4 regions of the Pseudomonas sp. AC016 genome follow, and region 3 is predicted to be linked to each of the others. Evidence: predicted binding sites of a transcription regulator. Region 3 holds the regulator's gene; each other region holds the start of a gene.

Region 1 (5,603 bases), 910 kb from region 3:
GTCGGCGGTGATCCGACCGCGCACCGCGTGAGCACTGGCGCGTGCAGCGCCCAGGCAGCTGTAGATGCTGGCCGGGTTGCTCGCATCCAGCGCGAAGAAGTGCAGCATGCGCTCGGCGTGCAACTCGCCATGGCGCTCGATGTAGGTTTCCAGCGTACCGGTGATCAACAACGGCATGGCTATCTCATCCAGCCCGTCGCCACGCCCGTCCTGGGGCATCAGCGACAGCGAATAGCTCACGTCCAGCATTCGGGCGAGGTTCTCCGCTCGCTCCAGGTAACGCGACATCCAGAAAAGATCCGAGGCAGTTCTACTTAACATTGGCAGGCATCCTTAATCCTCGACCACCCAAGTGTCTTTGGTTCCACCACCCTGAGACGAATTCACCACGAGCGAGCCTTCACGCAAGGCCACTCGGGTGAGGCCGCCAGGCACGACGCGGGTTTCACGACCGGACAGAACAAAGGGGCGCAAATCGATATGGCGCGGGGCGATGCCGTTCTCGACAAACGTTGGACAGGTCGACAGGCACAGTGTCGGTTGAGCGATATACGCATGCGGCTTGGCTTTGAGACGCGCCCGGAAGGCTTCGATCTCGGCAGCCGTGGCAGCAGGCCCGACCAGCATTCCGTAACCGCCGGAGCCCTGGGTTTCCTTGACGACAAGGTCTTTCAGGTTGGCCAGTACGTGGGACAACTCTTCGGGCTTGCGGCATTGCCAGGTGGGTACGTTCTTGAGGATCGGCTCTTCGTCCAGATAGAAACGAATCATGTCGGTGACATACGGATACACCGACTTGTCGTCCGCAACTCCGGTGCCGATGGCGTTGGCCAGCACCACGTTGCCGGAGCGATAGGCCGCCAGCAGACCGGGCACGCCCAGCATCGAATCAGGGTTGAAGGCCAGCGGATCGAGGAAGGCATCGTCCAGGCGACGGTAGATCACATCAACGGCCTTGGGGCCGTCGGTGGTACGCATGAAGACGCGATCGTCACGCACGAACAGATCGGCACCCTCGACCAGCTCAACACCCATCTCGCGGGCCAGGAACGCATGTTCGAAGAACGCGCTGTTGAAGCGACCGGGCGTCAGCACCACAACGCTGGGGTTATCCAGAGGGCTGGAGCTTTTCAGCGTATCGAGCAGCAGGTTCGGGTAATGATCGATGGGCGCGATGCGCTGCGCCGCGAACAGCTCGGGGAACAGGCGCATCATCATCTTGCGGTCTTCGAGCATATAGCTCACGCCGCTGGGCGTGCGCAGGTTGTCTTCGAGCACGTAATAAGTGCCATCGCCATCACGGACCAGATCGACGCCGGAGATGTGCGAGTACAGGTCGCGGTGCAGATTCAGACCCTGCATCGCCAGCTGATATTGCTCGTTGGCCAGCACCTGTTCGGCAGGAATGATCCCGGCCTTGATGATGCGTTGGTCATGGTAGAGGTCGGCAAGGAACATGTTCAGCGCCTTGACGCGCTGAATGCAGCCCCGCTCCACGACCCGCCACTCGCTGGCCGGAATGCTGCGGGGAATGGTATCGAACGGAATCAACCGCTCGGTGCCTTGCTCGTCACCGTAGAGCGTGAACGTGATCCCGGCGCGATGAAACAGCAGATCGGCTTCACGCCTGCGTTGAGCCAGAAGCTCAGGGGGCGTATCGCCCAACCAGCGGGCGAATTCCCGATAGTGCGGGCGGACCAGACCGCCAGCATCGTACATCTCGTCATAAAAGGTGCGGATCATGCCGTACTCCTTGTCACCATGGACACCTTAGGCTTCGCAAGGCCCGTGCCACCGGCATAAACGCTTAAATATCAATAGGTTATATATAAACCCTGCGGGCCGCGCACCATTCCTGTGCGCTAAATGCCCCAGCTACCTCTCGCATGCGTCATTCGGAAGCGTCTTTGCGCCGCGAAATCTATGACCAGCATAGTCAGAGTTGATTTCCGAACACGATATTAGTTCGCCATAATCGCCAGCAACCGAGCAAACAGGGCATCAAACGTCGCTTTTGCCCTGAACCCCATTTCTCAGCGAGCGCCACGCATCATGACGCGTTCCTGACCGGACTTCCCTTTGGGCCACTCTCTTGAGTGGCTTTTTTTTGCGCACGGATAACCTGTTTGGGTTTTACGCGGTCCTGGCGAGCACGCTATTCGTGAACAGCACTTGCGCGAGATTACCCTGACCCCGAAAACAAAACCGGCCGCCCCGGCAGGTTTCTCCAGGTCGGCCGATCAGCCCGCAGGTATCAATCGCAATTGCAGCGGATCAGGCGTGCAGCCTCCTGATCTCCTGTTTCACGCCCCAGCCTTCAACCTCCCCGTCCATTGGCGAAATGACCATTTGAAAGTCTTGCTCGAAGTCACCGATACCGTCATAGGTGGCGTACATCACTTTGCTCAACTGCAAATGCCAGGCACCGTCGTCACGCACATTGATCTGTGTATTGAGGGACTCACCACGAAATTTTTCTGCAGCCTGCCGCGCCCGTTCCTCGTCGGGAAAAATGGCATAGAACTCGATGGGGTGAATTCGCGCGAAGTCAAAACCGCCTTCTTTCATGCGGCGCAGTACGTTACTGCTGATGTCCTCTTGATAGGCTGTGCTCATGAAACGTCCTCCTATGCAACGATAGATAGAGTTTCAACGCTTCCCGAGTGGCCATCGAAAAGATGGCCAGCGCACGGCAGTTACTCCGACGTGGGGAATCAAGCATGTAGCTGACCGGACCTGGAACAGGCCGGGGATGGACCTGTGTCAGAGGCCGTCTTCACGACCTCATTTGCAGAGTAGACCCATCGGGGGGACATTGCCAAGTGGTTGGCGCAACAAGATTTTTTGCAGTGAAGGATCAGCTCGCTTCTGTGATGGAAATGATCTGGACACTGTTATGGTCCTTGAGTGTCTTGACGGTCGGCTCATCGGTTCGACCTTCCAGGTCATTGAGATCCAACTCATCCGTGACGGGATATAAATCCTTGCGCAACAGACGTGCAGCATCCTCTTCGCTGGGGCGTTCCTGCCACTGCACTTCACGACGCTGCTGCACACCATCCTTGTCCAGATACAAAATGGCCCACTGTTTCATCAATGCCTCCAGAATAAGCAAGCCAGGCACTCTGACTTACCTACTCTGGACCTTTCACCGCCTCCATTCGTTCCAATGGATTGCACACAGCAAACGGACTCAAACGGATAACAAAAAGGCCCTCGCATTGGATGCCGAGGGCCTTTTTCGTTGCTGAAACGGTCAACTGCGTGTTCTGCCCGATTGATACCGGGCAGGACGACAGCGGTCAGTTTCTGTTCTTGCTGGCTTCCACGCCTGCGGTGTTGTCCAGCAGGCTCTTGGTCGCGGTTTGCAGGAAACTCTCCAGCTTGCGCTTGAGCTCCTCGGTGTCCGGCGCATCGGGTACCTCTTCCGCGTGCGGCTTGGCACCCAGGGTGTAAGTCAGCAGCTTGGCCGGCATTTCGGTCGGTTCGATCAGAATGCGGTTGCCGCTGATGATCGCCACCACCTGCTCGCTGCCCGACGGCTTGATCACGCCAAAGCCCTTGTCGCCTTCGGGCAGGTTGAGCAGATCGCGTCCCCAGCACTGGTTACGGGTCTGACCACCCAGACGGCCCATGATGGTCGGTACGACGTCCACCTGGGTGCCGACGATGCTGCTGCGCTGGCCGAACTTTTCCTGCACGCCCGGACCAATCAACAACATCGGCACATTGAAACGACCGAGGTCCATTTCTGTCAGCTGACGGTTGTTGCCGAAACCGTGGTCACCCAGTACGACGAACAGGGTGTTCTTGAAGTAAGGCTCTTTCTTGGCCTTCTCGAAGAACTGGCCCAGCGCCCAGTCGGAATAACGCATGGCGGTCAAATGCTCGTCCAGCGAACCGTGGCCGGTCACGCGCTCGACCGGCAGGTTTTCCGGCAGTGCGTAAGGGGTGTGGTTGGACAGGGTCTGCAGCAGGGCATAGAACGGCTTGCCGTCCTGACGCGCCTTTAGCTCCTGAGCGCCACGGTCGAACATGTCCTGGTCGGATACGCCCCAGGTCGGATCGGAGAACACCGGGTTGACGAAGTCGTCACGGCCAACAAAGTTGGTCATGCCCTGGTTGCTGAAGAAGCCCGACTGGTTGTCCCAGGCAAAGTTGCCGTTGTAGACGTAGACGTCATCGTAGTTGCGACCCGCGCTCAACAGCTGCGGCAGGCCCGACAGCTTGTGGCTGCCTTCCGGCGTCTGCATCAGGTATTCGAAACCTGGCAGGTTCGGGAAGCAGGCCATGGTGGCGAACATACCCTGGTGGGTGTGGGTGCCGTTGGAGAAGAAATGATCGAACAGCAGGCCTTCCTTGGACAGCCTGTCGAAGTTCGGCGTGATATTGGCATCGCTGCCCAGCGCACCGACCGAGTGACCGGCGAAGCTCTCCATCAGGATCACGACCACGTTGCGGATCGGCAGGGTATTTTCCGCAGGCGGCGTGAAGTCACGGCGTACTGCAGCAATGTCCGGCTCGACCAGCTTGTCATTGGACGTCAGCAACATCTCGCGTACGGTCTGTTGTGCGTCGGCCTGAGGCAGCGTGGCTTTCCAGATGTTGTCGCGATCTTCGGACATGCGGCTTTTGGCAGCAGTGATAAGCGTCAGCGTGCCGTTAAGGCCAAGTTGGTTGGCGAAGTTCGATTCGGTGGTGTACGCATCGCCCCAACGCAGCGGCGGGCCCTGGCGCAGGGTGCCACGGGCGCAGATCACGGCAACGATCAGGACCAGGAAGAACACGCCTATGCGCATGTACCACGGCGCAATGGAGCGCGTACCAGCGCCACCGCCCGACAGTGCATTGCGCGGCCGCGTCACACGGTCGATGCCCTTGAACAACAGACTCAACAGCCAGGTGACAACGGCCCACGCCAACAGATAACGCACCACCGGAAAGCCGTACCAGAGCATGCTCAGAACGGTCTTGGGGTCTTCCTTGACGTACTGGAACACCAAGCCGTTCAGGCGTTGATGGAATTCACGGTAGAAGTCCATTTCCATCAGGCCAAAGAACAGCGTGATGCTGCCGACCAGGGTCAGCCAGAACCGGAAGAAACCGCGTGCCGCCATGGCCCGAGCGCTGAACAGCGACAGCATCAGCGGGATCAGCAGATACACCGTCAGACGCAGGTCGAAACGCATGCCGTTGAACAGCGCCTCGATGAAGGTCGACGCGGGCGTATCGCCAATCATCTCGCGGTTATAGACCAGCAGACCGATACGCAGCAGCGTGTACATCACCATCAGGGCCAGGCCACTGAGCAATGTATAAGCCAGATGCGATTTGACGGTCGGGTTTTGCAGGCGGGACAAGGCTTGCCGATGAATCTGGGCGTCCGTTTTGGCCATGGTTGTCAGGATCCGGTGGATTCAGGGTTGGGTTCAGGCGTGCGACACCAGCGCTCCATCTAGTGGGCGGCAGGCTGCAAGGGGGGCAGATAGTACTTGATCGACAGGTATTTGGCGCTCGTTCAGCGCGTCTCGTTCAGCGACAGAGACTATCTGCGGGTTCAGCGTCGCGCGCAATTCTGGGCCGGGGGGTGTGAAAATTTTGTC
Region 2 (5,603 bases), 790 kb from region 3:
GTCAGCGTGTTGCCCTGATTGAAGCCGCTCGGCACCGAGCGCTCGACCGATGCACCGCCAGGGATACGACCCGACGACGGAACGTTGACTGTAATTTTGGAGCCGTCACGGCCTTCCGCGTCAAAACCACCCACCACCAGGTTGCCCTGAGCGATGGCGTAGACGTTGCCGTCGACACCTTTCATCGGCGTCATCAACAAGGCACCGCCACGCAGGCTCTTGGAGTTACCGATCGAAGAAACGGTGATGTCGACCGTCTGGCCCGGCTTGGCGAACGCTGGCAGGTCGGCGTACACCGCCACTGCTGCGACGTTTTTCAGCTGCACGGTGCCGGAACCGGCTGGCACCTTGATACCGAACTGCGACAGCATGTTGTTGAAGGTCTGCAGCGTGAACGGCGTCTGGGTTGTCTGGTCGCCCGTACCGTTGAGCCCTACCACCAGACCGTAACCGATCAATTGGTTGGCACGCACGCCGGAGATGCTCGCGATGTCCTTCAGACGTTCGGCATGTGCGCCGAACGCTGTGGTCAACAACAAGGTCGCGGCTATCAGTTGCTTGAGCTTGATCATGTCTATCCCGCTATCAGAAAGGGAACAACGGGCTGAGGAAGAACCGGTCGAACCAGCCTGGCTGGCTGGAATCGGCGAAGGCGCCTGTCCCCGAATAGGTGATGCGTGCATCTGCAATGCGTGTGGACGAAACGGTGTTATCGGTCGCGATATCGTCGGCGCGAACCAGACCGGCAATGCGCACCAGCTCGTCACCAGTATTGAGAGTCATCCACTTCTCGCCACGTACCGCCAGAATGCCGTTGGGCAGCACGTCGGCCACGGTCACGGTCACGGAACCGGTGAGGCTGTTGCTCTGGGCAGCCTGACCGCTGCCGTCAGTGGCACGCGATCCGTTGTAACCGGCGCTCAGGCTAAGGTCGTTGCCACCAATCGGGTTGTTGGTGGTCAGGCCCGAGCCGAACAACGAGGTCAGCCCAATGCTGTTGGTGCTGTCTTTTTTCAGCGCCGAACTGGCCGCCTTGCTTGCTGCCATACGCTCAGAGAGCGTGATGGTGATGATGTCGCCCACCCGGAATGCCTTGCGGTCGCCGTAAAGGTTCTGCTCGAAGCCTGCCTGATAGATCGCACCGTTGTTGGCCGCAGCCGACATCGGTGTGCGCGGCAACACCGGCGCGTAATAAGGGTCATTGGGCTTGGCGGACGGCGCCACGCAGCCCGACAGCAAAGCGATCCCGCACAATGAAGCGATCAACACTGAAAAACGCGGAACAACACTTAGGTGCTTCATGACACTTGAAACCTCGCGGTGTAACAGACGCTTATCAGGCGCCGCATCGGATTGAGCTTGAGCAACAGATACATCAGGGTGTTACAGGTTCTGAGTCAGGTTCTGCAGCATCTGGTCGGCGGTCGAGATCACTTTGGAGTTCATCTCGTAGGCGCGTTGGGTGGTGATCATGTTGACCAGTTCCTCAACCGTGCTCACGTTGGAGTTTTCCAGGGTGTTCTGCAGGGTAGGACCGAGGCCGTTCAAACCTGGCGTGCCGATCTGCGGCGCGCCGCTGGAACCGGTTTCCAGGTACAGGTTGCCGCCGATGGCCTGCAGGCCGGCCGGGTTGATGAAGTCGGCAGTCTGGATGTTGCCGATGATCTGCGGCGTCGCGGTGGCGCCCGCCAGGGTCACCGAAACCGTACCGTCCTGACCGACCGTGAAGGTCTGGGCATTCTGCGGAACCACGATTGCAGGCTCGAGGGCATAACCGTTGGCGGTCACGATCTGGCCGTTGGCGTCCAGGTGGAAGGTACCGTCACGGCTGTACGCCACGGTGCCGTCCGGCTGAGTCACCTGAAAGAAACCACGACCGTTGACGGCCAGGTCAAGCGGGTTGTTGGTGGTCTGCAGGCTGCCGGCGGTGAAGTTCTTCTGTGTGCCGACGATGCGCACACCGGTACCCAGTTGCAAGCCGGAAGGCAGTTCGCTGTCCTGAGTGGACTGGGCGCCTGGCTGACGCTTGATCTGGTAGAGCAGGTCCTGAAACTCGGCACGATCACTCTTGAAACCTGTGGTCGACACGTTCGCCAGGTTGTTGGAGATCGTGGTCAGGTTGGTGTCCTGAGCGGCAAGGCCGGTTTTGGCGACGTATAGTGCAGGTAGCATGTGGATTCTCCTCGAGCGCCGGTTTGTCGGCGCAAGCTGTCAATAGTTAGCCAAGTTGCAAGACGCGAGCCATCGACTGGTCGTCTTCTTCGGCGGTCTTCATCATCTTGACGTGCAGCTCGAACTGACGAGCCAGGGCCAGCACCGAGGTCATCTCCTCGACGGCATTCACGTTGCTCGCCTGCAGGAAACCGGACTCGACCTGAACGTTGGCATCCACGTCGGCAGGCCGGCCGCTCTTGGTGTGGATCAGGCCATCGGGGCCTTTCTCCATCGTCTTCAGATCAGGGTTGACCAGCTTGATCCGGTCGACCTGCGCCATCACCTGAGGGCTTTCGCCAAGCGAACGAATGCTGATGGTGCCATCGGCGCCGATTTCGATCTGCTGCTGAGGCGGCACGGCAATCGGACCGCCGTTGCCCATTACCGGCAAACCGCTGCCGTCGCGCAACACGCCCAGAGCATCGATATTCATGCCGGAACTGCGGGTATAGGCTTCGCCGCCATCGGGTGTCTGGACCGCAATCCAGCCGTTGCCCTTGATGGCGATGTCCAGCTCACGACCGGTCTCGACCATGGCGCCGCCGGAAAAATCGGTGCCTGGACGCTCGCTCATGGCGTAGGCGCGCGAAGGCATGACCTCGCCATACACGGGCATTGAGCGGGCCTGTTCCAGGTCGCGCATGAAGCCGTTGGTCGACACGTTTGCCAGGTTGTTGGCATGGGCCTTCTGCGCGATCGCGTTTTCAGATGCACCGCTCATTGCGACGTAAAGCAACTTGTCCACAGTCTTCCTCCTCCGACAGACGCTTGCCGCCTGTAGCTCTTCTGACAGGGAGAAAGCAATTTTCGAACCAACTCTTTGCGCACGATACAAACGCTTGATTTACCAGCAAAAACGGGCGCACTACAGATGACCTGTGGCAAACGGCTATCCGATAGCGGCGGCAGACTGCCGCCTGCCTGCCAACACGGAGGACACACCGCCAAAAAAACTTCACTGCCCCCGCGTCACAGTAGACAGGCAGTGATAATCTTGCGCTCACCACCCTGCACAACGGGAATCGACATGCCTGCTCGCACCTGGATTATCGGCATCGTCACCGCCAGCCTGACGACCTTCGCCCTGCTCGCCCACGCAGCGCCTGCCCACTATTACAAGTGGCAGGGCGACAGCCGTATAGTCTGTGCACAGACCAGCCCGGGGCCGGGCTGGACGCGATTGAAAGGTCACTTCGTCAAATCCGACTGCTCGATCTGAGCAGCCTCCCGACAGGTCGTTTTCGGATTGATCGTCGAGAAAACAAAAAGCCCCTTGAAGGGGCTTTTTGTTTATCGCAAAACCGACTTCATCAAGTCATCTGAATGGTGGTCTGCATGATGGTGCTTTGCGTCGAGATGGTCTTGGCGTTCGCCTGATAGTTGCTCTGCGCCTTGATCAGGTTGACCAACTCCATGGTCAGGTCAACGTTGGACTCTTCCAGCGCCTGGCCGGTGATGTAGCCCAGAGTGCCCGACTGCGGAGTACCGCTGACGGGAACGCCCGACGCGAAGGTTTCACGCCAGTTGGTGCCGCCCGCCTGCGCCAGACCCTGCACGTTGGCGAAGTTGGTCAGCGAGGTCTGACCGATCACTTGCGACTTGCCGTTGGTGTAGGTAGCGAACAGGTTGCCGGTTGCATCCACGCTCATCGCGCTCAACTGGCCAGTCGCGTAACCATCCTGATCCTGAGTGAGCAGACCCGACACCGAAGCAGTCTGGGTGATGCCGGACATGTTCAGTTTGATCGTGGCCGCACCCGCAGCACCGTTGGCAGCCCAGGTCGTCGTGGTACCGGAACCGGTCTGCACGCCTGGCACCCAGTTGTTGACGTTGAAGGTGCCGTCAGTGTTGAACGTGATGTTCGGGCTGTCGGTAGGTACAGCGCCAGGCGCCGTCACAACCAGATTACCCGCCGAGTTGAAAGTCAGGTCGTTCTTGTCGGCAGTGGTGGTGGCCGGGTTGGCGATGCTGCGGCCATCCATCAGCGAGTACATGGACCACGTGTTGGTGCCGGTCTTGACGAAGTACTGGTCCAGGGTGTGTGCATTACCTTGAGAGTCGTAAGTCGGCGTGCTGTACTTCATGTTGTAGCTTTTAGTATCTGTGGCATCGAAGGTCGACAGACTCGGCAATGGTGTCACCGAGTTCAGGTTGGCGACGTTCGTGATCGAACTGGTAGGCTTGGGCTCCAGGTTCGACGAATCAACGCGCAGATCGCTCAATGCACCGGTGACGACGCTGCCATTGGCATCGACGTTGTAACCCTGCAGTTTCATGCCGCCGCTGTTGACGACAAAACCTTCCTTGTCGGTGTGGAACGCACCGGCACGGGTGTACAGCTTCTCGCCATTGTTGCTGAGCTGGAAGAAACCGTTGCCGTTGATGGCAAGGTCAAGGCTGTTGGCGGTGCCCGTGGTCAGGTTGCCCTGCGAGAACTGCTGGGAAACCGCTGCAGTGGAAACACCGCTGCCCACGTTGGTCTGGCCGGACGTACCGCGAATCGATTGCGCATACTGGTCGGCGAATTCCGCACGGGACGATTTGAAGCCGGTGGTCGCTACGTTGGCAATGTTGTTGCCGGTAACGTCGAGACTCTTGTTTGCAGCATAGAGCCCACTAAGACCGATATTGAAAGACATATTCCACTCCTGCGCCGTCTAGTCGGCTCTATATTCCGATCGTTTGAACTTTGGACAAGGCAACACTGCCGCTGGCCAGGTTGAGCTTTGTTTCCGCACCATTGACGCCCAGCGTGACGCTGTTGACGATCGCAGGCAGGTAAGTCGTGAACTGGGTGTTCTTGCCGTCAACCGAACCTGCAGCCGTGAAGCTGTAAGTACCGGCAGGTGCCACGGTGCCGTCGCTGGCCTTGCCATCCCAGGCAAAGCTGGTCGAACCGGCTGGCAGCGTGCCGAGGTCCACGGTATTGACCAGGTTCGACTGGGCGTCGTAAATCTTGACGCTCGTCACAGAGCTGGTAGCTGGCACTGCGATGGAGCCGACCATGCCCTTGGTGGTGTCAACCGCGGTGGAACCGGCATTGATGATTACCGAGCGGCCTACCAGCGACGACGCCTGGAGCGCCTGGGACGACTGGTAGCTGCCGGCAATCGAGTCGACGGTAGAGGTCAGGTTCTGCAGGCTTTCCACGCTGCTGAACTGAGCCAGCTGAGCCACGAATTCTGTGTTGTCCTGAGGATCCAGAGGGTTCTGGTTCTTCATCTGCGTGACCAGCAACTGCAGGAAGGAATCCTTGCCCAGCGTGCCCGTCGAATCAGTCTTCGTCGGCGTCGGGTTCTGAAGCGAGTTTACAAAACTCGTCGATACATTATTTTCAACGGCCATATCTTTCGCCTTCTATCACTGACCGAGGGTCAGAACCTTCTGCA
Region 3 (5,603 bases):
TCAGGGCGAAGTGGATATTTTCACGTCTGTCGGCAACCTGGCCTACTACGAGCAGAAGCCGTCGGTGGACAAGCCGATCGTGCAGGCATATGCCGTCACCATTCAGTATTACGCCGCTCAGGACCGTATCGTCCTGATCGACAAGGCCAAGGTCGTCAACGACGGCAACACGTCCGAAGGCGAGAAGATCGTCTATGACACGGTCAGGCAGGTCGTCAGTGCGGGCCGTGCCAATGGTGGCGCGAAAGTGACCACGCCACGTCCACGAATCGACATGGTCATTCAGCCTAAAAAGAAAACCGATCAACCGCAGAAGGCCCAGTAATGGCGACGCTTAAAGCCCAGCATCTGGCTAAAAGCTACAAAAGCCGTCAGGTCGTGCGCGATGTGAGCATTTCCATCGACAGCGGCCAGATTGTCGGTCTGCTGGGCCCCAACGGCGCCGGCAAGACCACCTGCTTCTACATGATTGTCGGGCTGGTACAGGCCGATCAGGGCCGCGTGCTGATCGACGATCTGGACGTCAGCCATCAGCCCATGCACGGCCGCGCCCGTGCAGGTATCGGCTACCTGCCGCAGGAAGCCTCGATCTTCCGCAAGCTGTCGGTGTCCGACAACATCATGGCGATCCTCGAGACCCGCAAGGAACTCGATGCCGCTGCGCGACGCCAGGAACTGGAAAGCCTCCTGCAGGAGTTCCACATCACGCACATTCGCGACAACCTCGGCATGAGCCTCTCGGGTGGCGAACGTCGCCGCGTCGAGATTGCACGCGCGCTGGCGACTGCCCCAAAGTTCATCCTTCTGGACGAACCCTTCGCGGGCGTGGACCCTATCTCGGTAGGCGACATCAAGCAGATCATTCACCACCTCAAGGCCAAGGGCATTGGCGTGCTGATCACTGACCACAACGTTCGCGAGACGCTGGATATCTGTGAAACAGCCTATATCGTCAACGACGGGCAATTGATCGCAGAAGGCGACTCGCAAACCATTCTGGCCAACCAACTGGTTAAAGAAGTCTATCTGGGTCACGAATTCCGCCTGTAAAAGCCGCATTCGAAAAAGCCGCATCCGGCCTATCAAGGCCTCCAATATCGGTGCGGCTTGTTGACAACGTATTATTTCTAGTAACGCTCTAGGCAAACGCCCTGCTTTCAGGCATATAATTTGCTTAAGTTGGCGTTTAGGCGCCTGTAGTGGATGGCGCAAGAGCGCCGGCGAATAAGGTGTTTAGCCCCTGCCATGAAACCATCGCTAGTCTTGAGAATGGGCCAGCAGCTGACGATGACACCGCAGCTGCAACAGGCAATCCGCTTACTTCAGCTATCCACACTGGACCTCCAGCAGGAGATTCAGGAGGCGCTGGAATCGAACCCTATGCTGGAACGCCAGGAGGAAGGCGACGACTTCGATAACTCCGACCCGATGGCGGACAACATCGAACAAAAGCCCAACCCCGACGTTCAGGAACCGACCTACCAGGAATCTGCGCCTACCGTAGACAACCTCGAGGAAGGCGAATGGAACGAACGCATTCCCAACGAGCTGCCCGTCGATACCGCTTGGGAAGACATCTACCAGACCAGCGCCAGCAGCCTGCCCAGCAATGACGATGATGAATGGGACTTCACCACCCGCACATCCGTTGGCGAAAGCCTGCAAAGCCATCTGCTCTGGCAGCTCAACGTCGCCCCGATGTCCGACAAGGACCGTCTGGTCGCCGTCACGCTGATCGACTGCATCAACAATCAGGGCTATCTCGACGAGACCCTTGAAGAGATTCTCGAATCCTTCGATCCCGAGCTGGATATCGAACTCGATGAGATCGAAGCCGTTCTGCACCGCATTCAGCAATTCGAACCGGCCGGTATCGGCGCTCGCACCCTGAGCGAATGCCTGCTGCTGCAACTGCGCCAGCTGCCGGCAAAAACGCCCTGGCTGAGCGAAGCGCAGCGTCTGGTCACCGATTACATCGACCTGCTGGGCAGCCGTGACTACGCCCAGCTCATGCGCCGCATGAAGATCAAGGAAGACGAACTTCGTCAGGTCATCGAACTGGTGCAGAGTCTGAATCCGCGCCCTGGCTCGCAGATCGAGTCCACCGAAGCCGAGTACGTCATTCCCGATGTCATTGTGCGCAAGGACAACGAACGCTGGCTCGTCGAGCTGAACCAGGAGTCAGTGCCGCGACTGCGAGTCAATCCGCAGTATGCAGGCTTCGTACGTCGCGCAGACACCAGCGCCGACAACACCTTCATGCGCAATCAGTTGCAGGAAGCCCGCTGGTTCATCAAGAGCCTGCAGAGCCGCAACGAGACGCTGATGAAGGTCGCCACTCAGATCGTCGAGCACCAGCGCGGCTTTCTGGAGTATGGCGATGAAGCCATGAAGCCGCTGGTACTGCACGATATCGCCGAAGCGGTGGGCATGCATGAATCAACGATTTCCCGCGTGACCACGCAGAAGTTCATGCACACGCCACGCGGCATTTACGAGCTGAAATACTTCTTCTCCAGCCATGTCAGCACCTCGGAAGGCGGCGAGTGCTCATCCACGGCAATTCGCGCGATCATCAAAAAACTGGTCGCGGCGGAAAATCAGAAAAAGCCGTTGAGTGATAGCAAGATCGCTGGTTTACTGGAGGCACAAGGCATTCAAGTAGCCCGTCGCACAGTTGCCAAATACCGCGAATCTCTTGGGATTGCACCCTCCAGCGAGCGCAAGCGACTGATGTGATGCAGGCCGAGCCACAGCGTTCCAGTGGCAGGCACCACGCCTGCCTCTTTATGCACTGGCAAAGGAGAAGCTGTATGCAAGTCAACATCAGTGGACACCAACTGGAAGTGACCAAGCCACTTCGTGAATACGTTGAGCTCAAGCTCAAGAAACTCGAAGGGCATTTTGACAAGATTACAAACGTGCAGGTCACGATGGCGGTCGAGAAGCTGAAACAGAAGATCGAAGCCACGCTGCATATCCACGGTGGAGAGGTAGTTGCCAATGCTGAACATGACGACATGTACGCGGCCATCGACCTGCTCACTGACAAGCTCGACAGACAATTGCTCAAGCATAAGGAAAAGCAGCAAAGCATCCTCAAGGGTGCAAACGCTCGCTGACGCTCATCACACATGATCCGACTTGAAGAAATCCTGACCCCCGGCCGTTCCGAAGTGAACGTGCCGGGCGGCAGCAAGAAAAGCGTACTCGAACATATTGCCCGACTGATCGGCCGCGAAGTACCGGGGCTTGATTGGGAAACAGTATTCAAGGCGCTCGTTGCCCGTGAAAAACTGGGATCTACCGGTTTCGGCAATGGCATTGCCATCCCTCACTGCCGTCTTGCCACCTGTGGCGAGCCTGTCAGTGCCGTCATTCATCTCAACGACTCCGTGGACTTCGATGCCATCGACGGCGCGCCTGTCGACCTGCTGTTCGTGCTGCTGGTCCCGGAAGCCGCCACAGACAAGCACCTGGAGTTGCTGCGCCAGATCGCCAGCATGCTCGACTCCAAAGATGTCCGGACACGCCTGCGCAGCGCCAAGACCAATGAAGCGCTCTACCAAGTGGTGCTAGACGTGCAGAACGGCAACTGAACATGCGCATGATCATCGTGAGTGGCCGCTCCGGCTCGGGCAAAAGCACGGCGCTCGATGTACTGGAAGACAGCGGCTTCTACTGCGTCGACAACCTGCCTGCCGGATTGCTTCCGGAGCTCGCCGAACGCGCCTTGATCAATACCGAACTGGCCGAACCGCTGCTGGCGGTTTCCATCGATGCCCGCAACCTGCCCAGTCACCTGACCCGCTTCCCGGCCATGCTCGATGAGGTCCGTGGGCGCAATATCCAGTGCGATGTGCTGTATCTGGATGCCGACGAAGCCACCCTGCTCAAGCGCTTTTCCGAGACCCGCCGCCGCCATCCGCTGAGTACATCGGACCGTTCGCTGGCCGAGGCAATACGTGACGAGAGTACGCTGCTCGGGCCGATCATCGATCTGGCCGATCTCAAGATCAACACGACCCACCTCAATCTCTACCAGCTTCGCGATACGCTCAAGCTGCGCCTGCTGAACAAGCCGGAGCCAGGCACTGCCTTCCTGATCGAGTCGTTCGGCTTCAAGCGCGGCATGCCGGTCGATGCGGACCTGGTCTTTGATGTGCGCTGCCTGCCCAATCCGTACTGGAAACCCGAGCTGCGCGATCATTCGGGACTTGAGCAACCTGTCATCGATTATCTGGCGATGCAGCCCGACGTCGAAGAGATGTTTCAGGACATCTCTTCCTACCTCGCCAAATGGCTGCCCCGCTTCGCCGCAAGCAATCGCTCCTATGTGACCATTGCCATTGGCTGCACGGGCGGGCATCACCGGTCTGTCTACCTGACGGAGCGACTGGGTCAGGTCCTGCAACCACTACTCAAGAACGTTCAGGTTCGCCACCGCGACCTCAGCTGAAAGGAACACCTCTGCGATGCCCGCTCGTCAAATCACCATCATCAACAAACTGGGCCTGCATGCCCGCGCAGCCGCCAAGTTCGTAGGCGTCGCCGGCAAACATCCTTGCCAGATACGGGTTGGCCGCTCGCCCGAGAGCATGGTCGACGGCAAAAGCATCATGGCCGTGATGATGCTGGCGGCTGGCAAGGGAACCGAGATCCATCTGTCGACTGAAGGCGAAGGCGAGCAGGAAGCACTGGATGGCCTGGTCGAGCTGATCAACAACAAGTTTGACGAAGGCGAGTAAACGAACGCTCTGCACGGCGCTGATCGCTCATCGTTATACACAAGTTCGCCTCAACACTGATCGTGCCCATCGCTCCGCGTGGGCATGCCGCCCGTGACGCTCCGCGTCACACATGGCACAGACTGTGGATTCAGTGAGCCGAGCGCACGTCTCAAGTCACCTTTTCGCCCCTCGGCGACTCACTTTGACGGAGCAAAGTAAGCAAACTCCTTCGCTCCGGTTCCGGCCCCGGCTTCGCCGGGGTTCCTTCGTCCTGACACTGATTCGGGGGTCGCTGCAAATGGGCCATCCATGGTCCAGTGCAGCTCAATCGGCATCCATGCCGATTGCCCCCCGAATCAGCGCCAGGACTCAGCCTTCACCCACGTCGCAATCGGCGGTGTCCGCACTATCGCGTAAAAAAGCACGGCAGTGCCGCTGTCTCACTGGATAGCCCGACGACTTGTGTATAACGATGATCGCTGACCGTCAGACCAGCGCTGTATCCAGCACCATCATCAGACAGAACCCTGCAATCAAGCCCAGGCTGGCGATTTTGTTGTGTCCGTTCAGACGCGATTCCGGGATGATCTCGTGGGTCACCACCAGCAGCATGGCTCCCGCTGCCAGTGCCAGACCAAACGGCAACAAGGGTTCAGCAATCGCCACCAGCCAGGCGCCCAGCAGCGCGAACAGCGGCTCGACCAGCCCGGACGCCGCACCGATCAGAAACGCCCTTATTCGAGACATGCCGGCCCCCGCCAGCACCATGGCAATCACCAGCCCCTCGGGCACATCCTGCAAGGCGATGCCGATGGCCAGGCTGTCGGCTTCCGACAACCCTCCGCCTGCCGACACACCAATTGCCATGCCCTC
Region 4 (5,603 bases), 910 kb from region 3:
GCACACGTCTGGGGCCTCGTGCCGTGCAAAGCCGGGTCAAGGCCTTCGGCGAGCGTGAGCTGGGGCAGAACCTGCATCCGCACATGCTGCGCCACTCTTTCGCCAGCCATCTGCTTGAATCCTCACAGGACCTGCGTGCCGTGCAGGAGCTGCTGGGCCATGCCGACATCAAGACCACGCAGATATATACCCACCTGGACTTCCAGCATTTGGCTACTGTTTATGACAGCGCTCACCCTCGCGCCAAACGCAAAGGATCTGTAGATGATTAAGCTGGTGACGTTCGACCTCGACGACACACTTTGGGACTGCGCGCCTGCCATTGCTGGCGCCGAAGTGTTATTGCGCGACTGGCTGGCCGAACACGCACCCAGGCTTGGCTCTGTGCCGGTGGAGCATCTGTGGGAAATCCGCTCGCGACTCGTTGAGGCCGATCCGTCGTTCAGACACAGGATCAGCGCCCTGCGTCGCCGGGTGCTTTTCCATGCACTGGAAGACGCCGGTTATGAAGAGGACGAGGCACAGGATCTGGCCGACCAGAGCTTCGAGGTTTTCCTGAAAGGGCGTCATCAGGTACAGATATTCCCGGACGTGCAGCCGACCCTGGAAATTCTCGCCAAAACCTTCACGCTCGGCGTGATCACCAACGGCAATGCCGATGTGCGCCGACTGGGCCTGGCCGATTACTTTTCCTTTGCGCTGTGCGCAGAAGACCTGGGCATCGGCAAACCGGATCCGGCGCCATTCCTGGAGGCTCTGAGACGCGGCAACGTGGACGCCAGTGCCGCCGTGCATGTCGGCGATCATCCGAGTGACGACATCGCCGGCGCTCAGCGCGCAGGCATGCGGGCGATCTGGTACAACCCGCAAGGCAAGGTCTGGGATGCCGACCGGCTGCCGGACGCGGAAATTCACAACCTGTCGCAATTACCCGAAGTGCTGGCCCGCTGGGCCTGAAGTCAGGCGCCTCTCAAAACGCAGCCAAGAAAAAGCCCGCAGCGACGGCGGGCTTGTTCTCATACGACATCTGCTGCCTTAGATAGGGCGGCTGCCGTATTTGTTGTCAGGCTTCTTGGGCGGATCGGCGACCACGTTGGCCTCCACTTCCTGCACCTTGCCACCACGCGCCAGGAATTCTTCCATGGCACGGGCAAGAGCATCACGCTCCTTGTTCTTGGCTTCTACGCTGGGCAGCTCGTCGACCGAAACTGCAGCCTTGGCCTTGCCTTTGGCAGCCGGTGCCGAAGGCTCGGCATCATCCACCTCGGCAACGTCGTCTTCGGGAGCAGCGGCAAGCTCCTCGCCGTCGTCCTCGCCTTCCAGGTCGTCTACCAGATCGTCGTTGTCGTTGTCGTCGTCGCTCATGTTGTACCTCATGACTTGCGAAAGCAGATTAGTTATAGCCCAGCAGCCCCAAGAGTCTAAGGCTGTCGGAAAAAATTCAATAACCACTGACCCCAGCGGTTATATCCATTCACCCTGAAGAGTGGCCAGGACGTTACGAGAACCACCAGCATCTCGATGTTCGCCCAGGTAAACGCCTTGCCAGGTGCCCAGCGCCAGTCGCCCCGCCGTAACCGGCAACAGCAACTGGCAGCCCAGCAGACTGGACTTGAAGTGCGCGGGCAAGTCATCAGGCCCTTCATCGTTATGTTCATGTCCGGCCACGCCCTGGGGCACCAGCCGGTTGAAAAAACGTTCGAAGTCACGACGTACTGCCGGATCGGCATTCTCGTTGACGGTCAACGAGGCCGAGGTATGTTGCAGCCACAAGTGCAGCAGACCGACTCGACAATCCCGCAGCTGAGGCAAGCCTGCCAGTATCTCGTCAGTGACCAGATGGAACCCGCGAGGCCTGGCCCGCAAGGTAATTCCGGATTGATGCCACATACCGTTCTCCGCACCTTCGGCGCGCATTCTAACTCGCCTGAGAAAAAAGCAAAGCGCGCAATAAACCGGCTTCCCTGCAAGTTAACGAAGACTGTCGTGACAACGTTACCAGCGCTGCGTCATGTTGCCGAGATCATTGACGCGGGCACATCAGTGACAGCGGAAATCCGCGGTTTATCCGCAAACGTCAGACAAAAAAATGCCCGGCAAAACCGGGCATTCTTTTTTCAGCGCAGCGGCTTTTACAAGTTGTAGCCACGCTCGTTGTGTTGCGCAAGGTCCAGACCGACAGACTCCTCTTCTTCGGTGACACGCAGGCCCATGACCGCGTCCAGCACCTTGAGGATGATGAAGGTCACGATGGCCGTGTACACGACCGTGAACGCGACGCCTTTGAACTGAATCCAGACCTGAGCGCCAATGTCGGTCACCGTGCCGAAGCCGCCCAGCGCTGGCGCTGCGAAGACGCCGGTCAGAATCGCGCCGACGATACCGCCGATTCCGTGCACGCCGAATGCGTCCAGGGAGTCGTCGTAGCCCAGCTTGCGTTTCAGGCTGGTGGCGCAGAAGAAGCAGATCACGCCTGCCGCCAGACCGATGATCAGTGCACCCATCGGGCCGACGGTGCCGGCTGCTGGCGTTACCGCTACCAGACCTGCAACCACACCCGAGGCGATGCCCAGAGCGCTTGGTTTGCCGTGGGTCAGCCACTCGGCGAACATCCAGCCCAGTGCAGCAGCGGCGGTCGCGATCTGAGTGACCAGCATCGCCATACCGGCGGTGCCGTTGGCGGCAGCAGCAGAACCTGCGTTGAAGCCGAACCAGCCTACCCACAGCATCGCTGCGCCGATCAGGGTGTAACCCAGATTGTGCGGAGCCATCGGGGTGGTCGGGAAGCCTTTACGCTTGCCCAGTACCAGACAGGCGACCAGACCGGCTACACCGGCGTTGATGTGCACAACGGTGCCGCCAGCGAAGTCCAGAACGCCCCAGTCCCACATCAGGCCACCGACGCCGCCCCAGACCATGTGGGCGATTGGCGCGTAGACCAGAGTGAACCAGATACCCATGAAGATCAGCATCGCGGAGAACTTCATGCGTTCTGCGAAGGCGCCGACGATCAGGGCAGGCGTGATGATTGCAAAGGTCATCTGGAAGGTGACGAACACCGCCTCAGGGAACAATGCCGCAGCGCCGGTGATGCTCGATGGCGTGATGCCCGCCAGGAACGCTTTACCCATGCCGCCGAAGAAGGAGTTGAAGTTGACGACGCCAGCTTCCATACCGGTGGTGTCAAACGCGATGCTGTAGCCGTAAACGACCCACAGGATGCTGATCAGGCCGGTGATGGCAAAACACTGCATCATCACGGACAGGATGTTTTTCGAGCGAACCATGCCGCCGTAGAACAGGGCGAGGCCGGGAATGGTCATGAACAGGACCAGAGCGGTGGCCGTCAACATCCAGGCTGTGTCGCCGGAATTGAGCACGGGCTCGGCCACTGGATCAGCCGCCAGGGCCAGGCCAGGTACTGCAAGGGACAACAGGGCTCCTAGCCCTGCGAATTGACGCAGAGTCATATTGTTTTCTCCTGGGGCGTTGGGGTTTGGCGGCTTAAATTGCGTCGGTATCGGTTTCGCCGGTACGGATGCGGATGGCCTGTTCCAGATTGACCACGAAAATCTTGCCGTCACCGATCTTGCCGGTGTTGGCGGCCTTGGTTATGGCCTCGATGACGCGATCCAGATCCTTGTCATCGATGGCAACATCGATCTTCACTTTTGGAAGGAAGTCGACAACGTATTCAGCACCGCGGTACAGCTCAGTGTGACCCTTCTGACGCCCGAAGCCTTTGACTTCAGTGACGGTGATGCCCTGCACGCCGATTTCCGACAACGACTCGCGGACGTCATCCAGTTTGAACGGCTTGATGATGGCAGTGACTAGCTTCATGAAAACTTTCTCCCGAATTGGTGGACTTGCCCCAGGAAAACAAACCCGACTCAAGTCTAAGCGCAGTGTCTGGCTTTGTAACGCGTCGGTCGCCTGATCGGGCCAGACCAACGCCAGAAAACCGCTTCTGACGAAACACTTCCCCGCTCCGCCTGCCGCACTGCATTCGTCACAGCGACTGCATCAGTGCATGGGTCACAAGCCACTAAGCAGAAAGCTTGCCATCTCGTGAATATTCATCAAATACAGGTCGTTGGGCCTCATTAAGGCCGCCAAGGCCCGGCACAGCCAATAAGAACGCACAAAGCTGGTGCATACGTGCACGCACGCCTGCTCCATAAGCGCGCACTGCCGCCCCTGTGAAATGACTATAGACACTGCGTGCTACACTGCCGTGCATCTGATTCAGGAAAACCATCATGCTCGCGCCCAAAGCTTTCCTCGACGCCCTCAGCGGCCACGCCTCGCGCCTTTTCAACGGCGAAACCCCCGTGCCCCGCAGCGAATTCGAAACCCAGTTCAAGACCCTGCTGCAAAGCGGCTTCAGCAAACTGGATCTGGTCAGCCGCGAAGAGTTCGACAGCCAGATGGCCGTCCTCGCCCGCACCCGCGCCCGCCTGGAAGCGCTGGAGGCCAAAATGGCCGAGCTTGAAGAGAAAATGGGGCCGGGTGAGAAGGCTGAGTGACTCATCAGCCTCAGACAGGTGCTGGCTGATCGCCAAACTGCCGCGCCTGCCTTATATCGCGTGAGGGCGGCGCCCCGAAACGCCGGGCGTACTCGCGACTGAACTGCGACACACTTTCATAGCCGACCCGCAACCCTGCCGTATTCGCGTCAAGCCGCTCGGTTAGCATCAGACTGCGGGCGGCATGCAGGCGCAGCGTCTTCTGATACTGCAACGGGCTGGTACCGGTGAGCTGCCGAAAATTGTGGTGCAGGGTCGAACTGGCCATACCTGCCATCCCGGCAAGCTCGGCAATTCGCAAGGGCTCGGCGTAGTTTCGCTTGAGCCAGTCGATGGCTCGCACAATACCTCGCGAACGATACCCTTCTCTGACGATCCAGCGCAGCCAGTAGCCTGCATCGCTGAGCAGCAGCCGAAGACAGACTTCTCGCTTGACCAGATCCGCCATGAGTGCAATTTCCTGCGGCCTATCCAGCAAGGCGACAAGGCGACCGAACACATCGATCAGCTCGTCCGTTGCTTCTCCCGCAGCGTAACAACGGGTCGGAATAGTGCTGTCGACTTCCGGCACGCTTTGAACGATGTCGTGGAGCAACGCCATGTCGAGCTTCAAGACGATCGAGAGATAGGGACGCTCGGCGCTGGCGCGTATCACCTTGGCCGTGGTGGGAATATCAATGGATGTCACGAAAAAGCTGCCCGGCTCGGACACCACTTCCTCGGTCCCGAAAACCGTGTGCTTGGTGCCCTGAACGATCAACGCCACACAGGGTTCGTAGACGCAATAATCCGGCAGCCCCGGCGCGTCCATTCGGTAGAAAGTGAGCCCCTTGATCACGCTGGGACAGACTTCTTTACCCGTGGTTATCACAGTCAGCCGCTCAGTGAGTCGCCTCAGCCCCTCGCCTTTCCGATCAAGACCGGATGCAGAAAACGTCAAGGATGGATTCATGAAGACGACTCTGCGAAGAGGAAAGTCGCAGTGTGCGCAGAACACGCCATCCGCTCAAGTGCCCCGGCAGGATTGTGCAAAAAGACAGTCGGATTGTGATCACGTTGCCCAAAAGCTCTCGT

Evidence for each region. The regulator sigma-54, encoded in region 3, starts transcription at its own class of promoters, with help from an activator protein. The targets are predictions, from matches to a motif close to ANTGGCATNNANNTTGCTNT.
Region 1: the regulator sigma-54 is predicted to act here: its motif matches at 1,777-1,796, upstream of AC0IXS_RS05260 (circularly permuted type 2 ATP-grasp protein).
Region 2: the regulator sigma-54 is predicted to act here: its motif matches at 3,012-3,031, upstream of AC0IXS_RS05840 (flagellar basal body rod protein FlgF).
Region 4: the regulator sigma-54 is predicted to act here: its motif matches at 4,050-4,069, upstream of glnK (P-II family nitrogen regulator).

Annotation. Positions count from the first base shown of each region.
Region 1 covers NZ_CEEDCC010000001.1:1,228,875-1,234,477, forward strand. Annotated here, with positions in the region: gene AC0IXS_RS05255 (alpha-E domain-containing protein) at 1-321, opposite strand, end outside; gene AC0IXS_RS05260 (circularly permuted type 2 ATP-grasp protein) at 334-1,743, opposite strand; gene AC0IXS_RS05265 (ribonuclease E inhibitor RraB) at 2,275-2,616, opposite strand; gene AC0IXS_RS05270 (hypothetical protein) at 2,858-3,094, opposite strand; gene AC0IXS_RS05275 (LTA synthase family protein) at 3,303-5,396, opposite strand.
Region 2 covers NZ_CEEDCC010000001.1:1,347,303-1,352,905, forward strand. Annotated here, with positions in the region: gene AC0IXS_RS05825 (flagellar basal body P-ring protein FlgI) at 1-572, opposite strand, end outside; gene flgH (flagellar basal body L-ring protein FlgH) at 586-1,302, opposite strand; gene flgG (flagellar basal-body rod protein FlgG) at 1,384-2,172, opposite strand; gene AC0IXS_RS05840 (flagellar basal body rod protein FlgF) at 2,219-2,959, opposite strand; gene AC0IXS_RS05845 (hypothetical protein) at 3,242-3,433, shown strand; gene flgE (flagellar hook protein FlgE) at 3,525-4,853, opposite strand; gene AC0IXS_RS05855 (flagellar hook assembly protein FlgD) at 4,882-5,559, opposite strand; gene flgC (flagellar basal body rod protein FlgC) at 5,575-5,603, opposite strand, start outside.
Region 3 covers NZ_CEEDCC010000001.1:2,137,897-2,143,499, forward strand. Annotated here, with positions in the region: gene lptA (lipopolysaccharide transport periplasmic protein LptA) at 1-325, shown strand, start outside; gene lptB (LPS export ABC transporter ATP-binding protein) at 325-1,050, shown strand; gene AC0IXS_RS09495 (RNA polymerase factor sigma-54) at 1,246-2,739, shown strand; gene hpf (ribosome hibernation-promoting factor, HPF/YfiA family) at 2,814-3,122, shown strand; gene ptsN (PTS IIA-like nitrogen regulatory protein PtsN) at 3,135-3,599, shown strand; gene rapZ (RNase adapter RapZ) at 3,602-4,459, shown strand; gene AC0IXS_RS09515 (HPr family phosphocarrier protein) at 4,476-4,748, shown strand; gene AC0IXS_RS09520 (ZIP family metal transporter) at 5,217-5,603, opposite strand, start outside.
Region 4 covers NZ_CEEDCC010000001.1:3,052,047-3,057,649, forward strand. Annotated here, with positions in the region: gene xerC (tyrosine recombinase XerC) at 1-272, shown strand, start outside; gene AC0IXS_RS13840 (HAD family hydrolase) at 265-957, shown strand; gene sutA (transcriptional regulator SutA) at 1,036-1,365, opposite strand; gene AC0IXS_RS13850 (secondary thiamine-phosphate synthase enzyme YjbQ) at 1,465-1,890, opposite strand; gene AC0IXS_RS13855 (ammonium transporter) at 2,133-3,470, opposite strand; gene glnK (P-II family nitrogen regulator) at 3,505-3,843, opposite strand; gene AC0IXS_RS13865 (accessory factor UbiK family protein) at 4,263-4,529, shown strand; gene AC0IXS_RS13870 (AraC family transcriptional regulator) at 4,540-5,481, opposite strand.